2 regions of the Bradyrhizobium commune genome follow, and region 1 is predicted to be linked to the other one. Evidence: predicted binding sites of a transcription regulator. Region 1 holds the regulator's gene; the other holds the start of a gene.
The links. Region 1 encodes PhoB, which activates phosphate uptake and scavenging genes when phosphate is short. Its sites were predicted from a motif close to TGTCATNNANCTGTCAT; they were not measured.

Region 1 (5,884 bases):
TTGGGAAACCATGGCGCATTATCTGGGGTCGGAGGAGGTGGAATGGAAGAGGGGCGAGTTCCGGATGCAATGATGATCGCATAACGATACCGCACATTCGGTGTCGTCCCGGCGAAGGCCGGGACCCATAACCACAGGCTTTTATTTGGCGAAGATTCGCCGTTCGGTACGCCTGGCTTCGGCAACCGAGAGATCACGCGGTATAGGTCCCGGCTTTCGCCGGGACGACGATCTCTACTTTCCGCGCTTACTTCACCGCGTCAAAACACCAGGCCAGAATGCCCTTCTGCGCGTGCAGGCGGTTTTCGGCCTCGTCGAACACGACCGATTGCGGGCCGTCGATCACCTCGTCGGTGACCTCCTCGCCGCGATGCGCGGGCAGGCAGTGCATGAACAGCGCGTCGGGCTTTGCCAATGACATCAGCTTGGAATTGACCTGGTAGGGCTTGAGCACGTTGTGACGGTGCTCGCCTTCCTTGTCGCCCATCGACACCCAGGTGTCGGTGACGACGCAATCGGCACCCTTCACGGCGGCCTCGGGGTCGGTGCCGAGCACGATCGGCGCGCTGGTCGCCTTGATCCAGTCGCGCATCGCCTTCTTCGGCGCAAGCTCCGGCGGGGTCGCGACATTGAGCTGGAACTTGAAGCGCTCGGCCGCGTGTGCCCAGGACGCCAGCACGTTGTTGTCGTCGCCGGTCCAGGCCACCGTCCTGCCCTCGATCGGGCCGCGATGCTCCTGATAGGTCAGGAGATCGGCCATCACCTGGCAGGGATGCGAGCGCCGCGTCAGTCCGTTGATGACGGGCACCGTCGCGTAGGCCGCAAGCTCGAGCAGCGCATCGTGGTTGAGGATGCGGATCATGATGGCGTCGACATAGCGTGACAGCACGCGCGCGGTGTCGGCGATGGTCTCGCCGCGGCCGAGCTGCATCTCGGCCCCGGTGAGCATGATCGGCTCGCCGCCGAGCTGGCGCATGGCGACGTCGAACGACACGCGCGTCCGCGTCGAGGGACGTTCGAAGATCATCGCCAGCGTCTTGCCTTCGAGCGGTCTGACCGGCTGATGCGCCTTCTGCTTCGCCTTCATGGCCGAAGACGCGGCCAGCATGCTCTTGAGCTCCGACAGCGGAAGCTCGCTGATATCGAGGAAATGTTTGGGCGTACCGCTCATCAGCTTGCCGCCCGCTTGTTGCCGGCAAGCGCCGTGCAGGCGCGTTCGAGCCGCGCGACGCCGTCCTCGAGCTCCGCTTCGGTCACGATCAAGGGCGGTAGGAAACGCACGACATTGTCGCCGGCGCCGACGGTGAGCAGCTTTTCATTGCGTAGCGCTGCGACCAGATCGCCGGAGGGCACCACGGCCTTGATGCCGATCAAGAGCCCCTCGCCGCGCACTTCGCTGACGATGTCGGGATGACGATCGATCACGGAGGCGAGCTTCTGCTTGAGCAGCAGCGACATCTTTTGCACGTGATCGAAGAAGCCGGGCTTGAGCATGACGTCGAGCACGGCGTTCGCCGCCGAAATCGCGAGCGGATTGCCGCCGAAGGTCGAGCCGTGCGAGCCGGGACCCATGCCGGCCGCGGCGTCGGCGGTGGCGAGCACTGCGCCGATCGGGAAGCCGCCGCCGAGCGCCTTGGCGAGCGACATCACGTCGGGTGTGACGCCAGTGCGCCGATGAGCGAAGAGATCGCCGGTGCGGCCCATGCCGGTCTGCACCTCGTCAAACGCGAGCAGCAGGCCCTTCTCGTCGCAAAGCTGGCGCAGCGCCTTGAGGAAGGCGGGCGGCGACGAACGCACGCCGCCTTCGCCCTGGATCGGCTCGATCAGGATGCCGGCGGTCTGCGGACCGATCGCCTTCTTGACGGCCTCGATGTCGCCATGCGGCACCTGGTCGAAGCCATCCATCGGCGGACCAAAGCCTTCGAGATATTTTTCGGAGCCCGTGGCAGCCAGGGTCGCCAGCGTGCGGCCGTGGAAAGCGCCTTCGAAGGTGATGATGCGGTAACGCTCCGGATGGCCCTTGGAGAAGTGATGATGCCGCACCAGCTTGATCACGCCCTCCAGCGCTTCGGCGCCGGAATTGCAGAAGAATACGAAGTCAGCAAAGCTTTCGTTGCAGAGGCGGACAGCGAGCTTCTCGCCGTCCGGGCTCTGAAACAGGTTCGACATGTGCCAGAGTTTTGTGGCCTGCTCCTGCAGCGCCTTGACCAGCGCGGGATGGGCATGACCGAGCGCGTTCACCGCCACGCCCGAGGTGAAATCGAGATAGCGATCGCCATTGGTCGCGATCAGCCAGACGCCCTCGCCGCGCTCGAAGCCGATGTTGGCCCTGGCGAAAACGGGAAGCAGATGCGGCGCGGCGCTGTTGGTCATGACCGTCTCTTTTGGCTGTCATTTGGGCGTTTCGGATGGCCTGAGGCGCCTTACGCAGCGCACCATTGACCGGTCCGGAAAACGAAACGTGCCGCCTTTTAAGGGCGGCACGCGTCACTATCTTATGCTTGGCGCCACGGGTGTCAATGCCACCGGACAGCCTCGCGAAACGCTGAATCCGTAGTCTTGCGGTGGCGAATTTGCGGAGTTTTCGCCACGGAACATGTGGAAGCGAGTCGGCGGACTCTTGCGCGCGAGTCACGCCATATTGTAGCGTTTGGCTTGTCAGATACGACATCTCGTGCGGCAGTTCTGATCCCAAAAGTCCTCATGTACCGGCGTAAACGTTCGGGCGCATTGTTGTGCCCGGCGAGCCTTAAGGGATTCTGGCGGCATGGGTTTTTCGAGGCTTAGGCATTCGTCGTGCCGCCCCAGGATGGCTGGCGCGCGACGAAGGAAAGGGTGCAATGACGGTTTTGACCTGGTCCGACGATCGCGTCGAGCAGTTGAAAAAGCTCTGGGAAGCAGGACTTTCGGCCAGCCAGATCGCGGCCGAGCTCGGCAATGTGACCCGTAACGCCGTGATCGGCAAGGTGCACCGGCTCGGCCTGTCCGGCCGTGCCAAGAGCCCGTCGTCGGCGGCTCCCCGGCCGCGCAAGGCGCGTCCCGCGCAGCATATGATGCGGGTGAGCCGTCCCATTGCGCGCGGCAACACCGCCTTGGCGCAGGCCTTCGAGATCGAGGTCGAGGCCGAACCGGTCACCTACGACAACGTGGTGCCGATGAGCCAGCGGCTGTCGCTGCTGGAGCTGAACGAGGCGACCTGCCACTGGCCGGTCGGCGATCCCTCGAGCCCGGATTTCTTCTTCTGCGGCGGCAAGGCGCTCTCCGGCCTGCCCTATTGCGCCCAGCATTCGCGGGTGGCGTATCAACCGGCCGCGGATCGGCGGCGGGCGCCCGCGAAGCCGCCGCGCTGAGATAGATCTGAGTCAAGTTTAGGAGCCGTCGTGATAACGGCTCAACAAACTCCGCTGTCGTCCCGGCGAAGGCCGGGACCCATAACCACCGGCAGATGTGGTTAAGGAGACTCGGAGTTACCCTCTTCGCGCAACAACTACGCCCTGGGGTTATGGGTCCCGGCCTTCGCCGGGACGGCACCGATTTTGTAGCGGCAGCTCGCTAAAGCATGATCCGGAAAAGTGCGCAGCGGTTTTCCGAAAAGATCATGCTCGAACAACAACCTAAAGCGCGATGACGATTCATCCCAATCTCATCGCGCTTCAGGTCGGCTTACGTCTGCTCGGCCTTCGCGAACCGATCATCCAGCGCATAGCCGGCGCCGCGGACGGTGCGGATCGGGTCCTGCTCGCGGCCGAGATTGAGCAGCTTGCGCAGGCGGCCGATATGCACGTCGACGGTGCGCTCGTCGATATAGATGTCGCGGCCCCAGACGCTGTCGAGCAGCTGCTCGCGCGAGAACACGCGACCGGGATGCTCCAGGAAGAACTCGAGCAGGCGATATTCGGTCGGGCCAAGATCGATCGGCCGGCCCGAGCGCGCCACGCGGCGCTTTTCACGGTCGAGCTCGATGTCGCCGAAAGCGAGCACCGTGGCGAGCCGCTCGGGGCTTGCGCGCCGCAGCAGGCCTTTCACGCGGGCCAAAAGCTCGGGGACCGAGAACGGCTTGACGATGTAGTCGTCGGCGCCGGTCGCGAGCCCGCGAACCCGCTCGCTCTCCTCGCCGCGTGCGGTCAGCATGATGATCGGCAGCTGCTTGGTGTCGGACCGGGCGCGCAGCCGTCGGCACAGCTCGATGCCGGAGAGACCCGGCAGCATCCAGTCGAGCACGATCAGATCGGGGATGTGCTCCTTGAGACGGGTGTCGGCGTCGTCGCCGCGCATCACCGTCTCGACGTCATAGCCGTCGCCTTCGAGGTTGTAACGCAGAAGCTCGGTCAGAGCTTCCTCGTCTTCAACCACCATAATGCGTGCGCCCATGGGGTCGTCGCTCCTTACGTATTCGGGACCGGCGCGGCGAAGGTCGTCATGTCGCCCTTCGGCCGCTTGTCGGTGATGGCCTGACCTTCGATCATGTAGAACACCGTCTCGGCGATGTTGGTGGCATGGTCGCCGATCCGCTCGATGTTCTTGGCGCAGAACATCAGGTGAATGCAGAACGAGATATTGCGCGGATCCTCCATCATGTAGGTGAGGAGCTCGCGGAACAGCGAGGTGCAGATGGCGTCGACTTCCTCGTCGCCCTTCCACACCGCCATCGCCGCCGGCAGATCGTGCGCGGCATAGGCGTCCAGCACCGACTTGACCTGCTGCTGCACGAGATCGGTCATGTGCTCGAGGCCGCGGAACAGCTTCAGCGGATGAAAATCGGTCTCCAGCGCCGCGACGCGCTTGCCCATGTTCTTGGCGAGGTCGCCGATCCGCTCGAGATCGGTCGCAACCCGCATGGCGCCGACGATCTCGCGCAAATCGACCGCCATCGGCTGGCGGCGGGCGATGGTGAGCACGGCGCGTTCCTCGATCTTCTTCTGGAGCGCGTCGATCTCGACGTCGGTTGCGACCACGCGCTGGCCGAGCGCGACGTCGCGCCGGATCAGCGCGTCGACGGAATCGACGATCATGCGCTCGGCGAGGCCGCCCATCTCGGCGACCAGCCGGGTCAGCTCCTGAAGGTCGGAGTCGAAGGCTTTTGCGGTATGTTCCGAACCCATGTCCTGTCTCCTCAGCCGAACCGGCCGGTGATGTAATCCTGCGTGCGCCGGTCGGTCGGCGACGTGAAGATCTTGCTGGTGTCGTCGAACTCGATCAGCTCGCCGAGATACATGAACGCGGTCTTGTCGGAGACGCGCGCCGCCTGCTGCATGTTGTGGGTGACGATCGCGATGGTGTAGTTCTCGCTCAATTCCTGGATCAGCTCCTCGACCTTGGCGGTCGAGATCGGATCGAGCGCCGAGCAGGGCTCGTCGAACAGGATCACCTCGGGCCGCACCGCGACGGTACGGGCGATGCAGAGGCGCTGCTGCTGGCCGCCGGAGAGCGACAGGCCGCTCGCATTCAACTTGTCCTTGACCTCGTTCCACAGCGCGCCGCCGCGCAGCGCCTTCTCGACGCGGTCGTCCATCTCGGACTTCGAGATCTTCTCGTAGAGACGGATGCCGAAGGCGATGTTCTCGTAGATCGTCATCGGGAACGGCGTCGGCTTCTGGAACACCATGCCGACGCGCGCGCGCAGCAGATTGAGGTCGAGCTTGGGGTCGAGGACGTTGGTCTGGTCCAGCATGAGCTGGCCGGTGACGCGCTGGCCCGGATAGAGGTCGTACATCCGGTTGAAGATGCGCAGCAGGGTCGACTTGCCGCAGCCGGAAGGCCCGATGAACGCCGTGACACGGTTGGCGCCGAGCACCAGGTTGATGTTCTTCAGCGCATGGTGCTCGCCGTAATAGAAGTTGAGGTTGCGCACCGTCACCTTGGCGGGGGCTTCGGGCAGCGTGGG
Region 2 (5,884 bases), 650 kb from region 1:
ACTTCTTCGGCGACAACAAGGCCTTCGCCAAGAACGTCACCGAGGAATACAAGCAGAACCAGGAGCGCTACGAGTTTCTGAAGTGGGGCCAGAAGGCTTTCTCGAACTTCTCCGTCGTGCCGCCCGGCACCGGCATCTGCCACCAGGTCAATCTCGAATATCTTTCGCAGACGGTCTGGACCAAGAAGGAGAAGATGACGGTCGGCAAGAAGACCGGCACCTTCGAGGTCGCCTATCCCGACTCGCTCGTCGGCACCGACTCCCACACCACCATGGTCAACGGTCTCGCCGTGCTCGGCTGGGGCGTCGGCGGTATCGAGGCGGAAGCCTGCATGCTCGGCCAGCCGCTGTCGATGCTGCTGCCCAACGTGGTCGGCTTCAAGCTGAAGGGCCAGCTCAAGGAGGGCGTCACCGCGACCGACCTCGTGCTCACCGTCACGCAGATGCTGCGCAAGCTTGGCGTGGTCGGCAAGTTCGTCGAGTTCTTCGGCCCGGGTCTCGACAACCTCTCGGTTGCCGACAAGGCGACCATCGGCAACATGGCGCCGGAATATGGCGCGACCTGTGGCTTCTTCCCGGTCGATGCGGCCGCGATCGACTATCTCAAGACCTCCGGCCGTGCGCCTGCGCGCGTCGCACTGGTGCAGGCCTATGCCAAGGCGCAGGGCCTGTTCCGCACCGCCAAGTCGGCGGATCCGGTGTTCACGGAAACGCTGACGCTCGACCTCGCCGACGTCGTTCCGTCGATGGCCGGTCCGAAGCGTCCCGAAGGCCGCATTGCGCTGCCCTCGGTCGCCGAAGGTTTTTCGCTCGCGCTCAGCAGCGAGTACAAGAAGACCGAGGAGCCCGCGAAGCGTTTTGCGGTCGAAGGCAAGAACTACGAGATCGGCCATGGTGACGTCGTCATCGCCGCCATCACCTCCTGCACCAATACCTCGAACCCGAGCGTGCTGATCGGCGCAGGACTGCTGGCGCGTAACGCGGCAGCCAAGGGCCTCAAGGCAAAACCGTGGGTGAAGACCTCGCTTGCCCCGGGCAGCCAGGTGGTCGCGGGCTATCTTGCCGATTCCGGTCTCCAGACCGATCTCGACAAGGTCGGCTTCAACCTGGTCGGCTTCGGCTGCACCACCTGCATCGGCAATTCCGGTCCGCTGCCGGAGGAGATCTCGAAGTCGATCAACGACAACGGCATCGTCGCGGCTGCCGTGCTCTCCGGCAACCGCAACTTCGAAGGCCGCGTCTCGCCGGACGTGCAGGCGAACTATCTCGCCTCGCCGCCGCTCGTCGTCGCCCACGCGCTCGCGGGCAGCGTCACCAAGAACCTCGCCATCGAACCGCTCGGCGAAGGCAAGGACGGCAAGCCGGTGTACCTGAAGGACATCTGGCCGACGACCAAGGAGATCAATGCCTTCATGAAGAAGTTCGTGACCGCGTCGATCTTCAAGAAGAAGTATGCCGACGTGTTCAAGGGCGACACCAACTGGCGCAAGATCAAGACCGTCGAGAGCGAGACCTATCGCTGGAACATGTCTTCGACCTATGTGCAGAACCCGCCCTATTTCGACGGCATGAAGAAGGAGCCGGAGCCGGTTACCGATATCGTCGAGGCGCGCATCCTCGCCATGTTCGGCGACAAGATCACCACCGACCACATCTCGCCGGCCGGCTCGATCAAGCTCACCTCGCCCGCTGGCAAGTATCTCAGCGAGCACCAGGTGCGTCCGGCCGACTTCAACCAGTACGGCACGCGCCGCGGCAACCATGAAGTGATGATGCGCGGCACCTTCGCCAACATTCGCATCAAGAACTTCATGCTCAAGGGCGCGGATGGAAATATCCCCGAAGGCGGTCTGACCAAGCACTGGCCGGACGGCGAGCAGATGTCGATCTACGACGCCGCGATGAAGTACCAGCAGGAGGAAGTGCCGCTGGTGGTGTTTGCGGGTGCCGAATACGGCAACGGCTCGTCGCGCGACTGGGCCGCGAAGGGCACCCGCCTGCTCGGCGTGCGCGCCGTGATCTGCCAGAGCTTCGAGCGCATCCATCGCTCCAACCTGGTCGGCATGGGCGTGCTGCCGCTGACCTTCGAGGAAGGCACCTCCTGGTCGTCGCTTGGCCTGAAGGGCGACGAGAAGGTCACGCTGCGCGGCCTGGTCGGCGAGCTGAAGCCGCGCCAGAAGCTCACCGCGGAGATCGTGTCCGGCGACGGCTCGTTGCAGCGCGTTTCGCTGCTCTGCCGTATCGATACGCTGGACGAACTCGACTACTACCGGAACGGCGGCATTCTGCACTACGTGCTGCGCAAGCTCGCCGCCTAAGCGCGAATTTGTGAACAGTGGCTCACTGCGACGTGAGTAGAAGGTTAAACAAAGGCGGCCTATCACAAGGCCGCCTTTGTGCGTTATGGCTTTGGATGGGCCCGCCCGGCAGAAGACGTGTCTCGGGCGGCGGAATGTATTGCGCCCGTAAGACTACGGTGACCATCAGGCGATAAGATCCTCCCCCAACCATTGACGAAGTGTGACGTTCGACATGACTGGAATGATGGCTTCTAATCTCGTTTCGCGATGGTCCGGTGCCTTATGGTCGGGAGCGCTCGGCATCTGTGCCATCGTCGCCGTCATCCGTCCTGCCGAGGCCGATCCCCGCGCCGTCGTCGAGCTCTTCACCTCGCAGGGTTGCTCGTCCTGCCCGCCCGCCGACAAGATCATCGGCGATCTCGCCAACGATCCCTCGATCATCGCGCTGAGCATGCCGATCGACTATTGGGATTATCTCGGCTGGAAAGACACGCTGGCGGATTCGCGCTTCTCGGCGCGGCAGCGCGCCTATTCACGGATGCGCGGCGACCGCGAGGTCTACACGCCGCAGGTCGTGGTCAACGGCGCCGCGCATGTCATCGGCAGCGATCGCGCCGGCATCGAGACTGCGATCGGCAAGACCGACAAGGGCGCAGGCGTGATGAGCGTGCCGGTGACGATGTCGCTCGCGGGCAAGCAGATCAACGTGTCAGTGGCCGCGAGCAAGGAGCCGGCGGTCTCGCATGGCGAGGTCTGGATCTGCTCGATCGCCAAATCGGTGCCGATCGCGATCAGCCGCGGCGAAAATCGCGGGCAGCAGATCACCTACCACAACGTGGTGCGCAACCTGCTCAAGGTCGGCGACTGGAACGGACATCCGGAAAGCTGGACAGTGCCGATCGAGAATCTCACCTCGCGCGATGGCGTCGACGGCGCAGTGGTCTATGTCCAGGACGGCAGCCGCGAGAAGCCGGGCCCGATGCTCGGCGCGGCGTATACGTCGCTGCACTGAAGCACGTAAATCGTCTCCGAAAAAAATAGTCTCCGTCATTCCGGGGCGCGCCTCTTGGCGCGAGCCCGGAATCCATTTTTCATCGCGAAAATTGGATCGATGGATTCCGGGGCTCGCGCTTCGCGCCCCGGAATGACAGCGAGAGAGAAACACCCCGCCACAAACAAAAAAGGACCAACTCGCGTTGGCCCTCCTTGTTGTGCGTACAGACCCGATCCTGACGACCCCGGGGGGCTGGGGGCTGAGGAATCCGGAACCGCTAGGACCGGGTCAACGCACACACGTCTTTTCGCAATGCAGGGCGGCAGGCGCTGGGCGGAAAAGCGGCGACACTATGATTCCTGCTAACGATCCCGTGACGGTTCGTCGCGACAGAGTTCCACCGTTGCGTGTGCCCTGATGCGCGGTCGACTGGACGGGCTGAGTCGCGAACACCTTCGCGAGCCCCACAAGTGCCTCTTGCAGCGGGGAACAGTTGGCGCAATCATGCAACTGTCATGATCGGCGGTTCCGGGGACGGTCTTCGCGGACGAGGATCATGCTGTGCGATGAGGAGGCACCCCATGAGTCTGACCCCGGAGGATGCCGATCCGAGCGGGCAGCGCGCGGCGGCGCATCCCGCCGCTGCGAATGTGCAGCCGAACCGGGTGACGTTCAACCGGATCGAGCTGCACCGCATTCTCAATCTCTACGGCCGCATGGTCGCCGACGGCGAGTGGCGCGACTATGCGATCGACTTCCTGAAGGACCGCGCGGTGTTCTCGGTGTTTCGCCGTGCCTCGGAAGTGCCGATCTATCGCATCGAGAAAGACCCGCGGCTCGCGCGCAAGCAGGGCATGTACAGCGTGATCTCGGCGACCGGCCTGATCCTGCGCCGCGGCCACGAGCTCGAGCGCGTGCTGCTGGTGATCGATCGGAAGCTGGCGGTGGTGTAGCCGCACCAACGGTGCCGTAGGGTGGGCAAAGGCGCAAAGCGCCGTGCCCACCATCTCGAATCATTGCCGAGTGTGGTGGGCACGCTACGCTTTGCCCACCCTACGAGACCTACTTTGTCGGCACCGTGCTCGCGCCCTCGCCGAGATCGCGCTGCATCATCACCGTATCCAGCCAGCGGCCGAATTTCAGCCCGACACTGGGATGCGTGCCGATCATCTTGAAGCCGCCCTTGGTGTGCACGCCGATCGAGCCGGCATTGGCGGAATCGCCGATCACCGCGATCATCTGGCGGAAGCCGCGCGCTTCGCATTCGGTGATCAGCCGCTCCAGCAGCAGCAAGCCGATGCCGCGGCGGTGAAAGGGGGGATCGAGATAGATCGAGTTCTCGACCGTGAAGCGATAGGCCGGCCGCGGCCGGTAGGCGCCGGCATAGGCGTAGCCGGCGACGCGGCCATCGAGAATGGCGACGAAATAGGGATAGCCACCGTCGACCAGCGTGCGGTAGCGCCGCGTCATTTCGGTGAGGTCGGGCGGCTCCAGCTCGAACGTCGCGGTGCCCTCGCGGACGGCCTGCTGGTAGATGGCGGTGATGGCGGGGAGGTCGGCCTCAAGGGTGGGCCTGATTTCGGGCGCTGACATGGGGAGAAGATTAGAGCCTTCGCGCGGCGCCCGGAAGGGGCAACGATGCTTCCACACCCGTCATTGCGAGCAGTGAAGCAATCCAGAAATGCATCCGCGGAGGGACTCTGGATTGCTTCGCTGCTGTTCAGCCCGGGGGCATAGCTTACACCTGTTCGGGGACATGGTTGACACTTTTGGATCATCCTAAATCGATCGCCGCGATCTGGTGCGCGGCGAAGAAGATGCCGAACCTGCCGTCGGTATTGAGTGGACGGATCGCAAGCCGTTCGCCGCGGAAGGCCTGCGGAACCTTCCACAATTTGCCTTTGAAGCTGACATAGGCCTTGGTGGTGGAGACGGAACGGACGACCTCGTGCTCGTCGTATTCCACCGCGGGCAATCTGTCCGGCATTTCCCGCGAACTGGGTTGGTACCGGCTTGCCGGAACGTTGTAGTTCAAAGCCTCATGCGGCCGATCGAGATTGTAGACGGCTCGCCATTGGTCGAATGCGCGCTGCACCTCGGCAAGGTCGCGGTAGCGCCTGAAGGCAAATACCTCGGCCTTCAGCGTGCGATGGAAGCGTTCGTTCTTTCCTCGGCTCTGCGGATGATACGGCCGGCTGTGGATCACCCGGACGCCAAGCTTCAAAAGCCAGACCGTCAGCCCGGTCCAAGGGTCTTCAAGGGTGAAGCCCCAGGGGCCGCCATTGTCGACGAACATCGCATCGGGGAGGCCGTACCGGCGGAATGTCTCCCTCAGATGCCCTTGCACGGTCGAACCTCGCTCGTTGTCACAAGCAGCCAGGCACAACGAGAACCGCGAGTGATCGTCCAGCATCGTCAGCGGGTGGCAGGATACGCCGTCCTCGAGGGGGCTGTGTCCCTTGAAGTCCATCTGCCAGAGCTGATTGGGTGCCTCCTTCTCGAAGCGGATGTAGGGCTGTCCAGGTCTCCCCGCAGGTTCGCTCACGCGATCGTAGCGACGCAGGATCTCGTGCGTCGTCGATATCGCCGG

Region 2: the regulator PhoB is predicted to act here: its motif matches at 3,795-3,811, upstream of IC761_RS01850 (DUF2794 domain-containing protein).

Annotation. Positions count from the first base shown of each region.
Region 1 covers NZ_CP061379.1:7,351,361-7,357,244, forward strand. Annotated here, with positions in the region: gene IC761_RS34525 (Hsp33 family molecular chaperone) at 1-12, opposite strand, end outside; gene argF (ornithine carbamoyltransferase) at 248-1,171, opposite strand; gene IC761_RS34535 (aspartate aminotransferase family protein) at 1,171-2,373, opposite strand; gene IC761_RS34540 (GcrA family cell cycle regulator) at 2,841-3,350, shown strand; gene phoB (phosphate regulon transcriptional regulator PhoB) at 3,664-4,371, opposite strand; gene phoU (phosphate signaling complex protein PhoU) at 4,386-5,102, opposite strand; gene pstB (phosphate ABC transporter ATP-binding protein PstB) at 5,114-5,884, opposite strand, start outside.
Region 2 covers NZ_CP061379.1:379,230-385,113, forward strand. Annotated here, with positions in the region: gene acnA (aconitate hydratase AcnA) at 1-2,318, shown strand, start outside; gene IC761_RS01845 (DUF1223 domain-containing protein) at 2,533-3,312, shown strand; gene IC761_RS01850 (DUF2794 domain-containing protein) at 3,876-4,247, shown strand; gene IC761_RS01855 (GNAT family N-acetyltransferase) at 4,357-4,887, opposite strand; gene IC761_RS01860 (IS481 family transposase) at 5,069-5,884, opposite strand, start outside.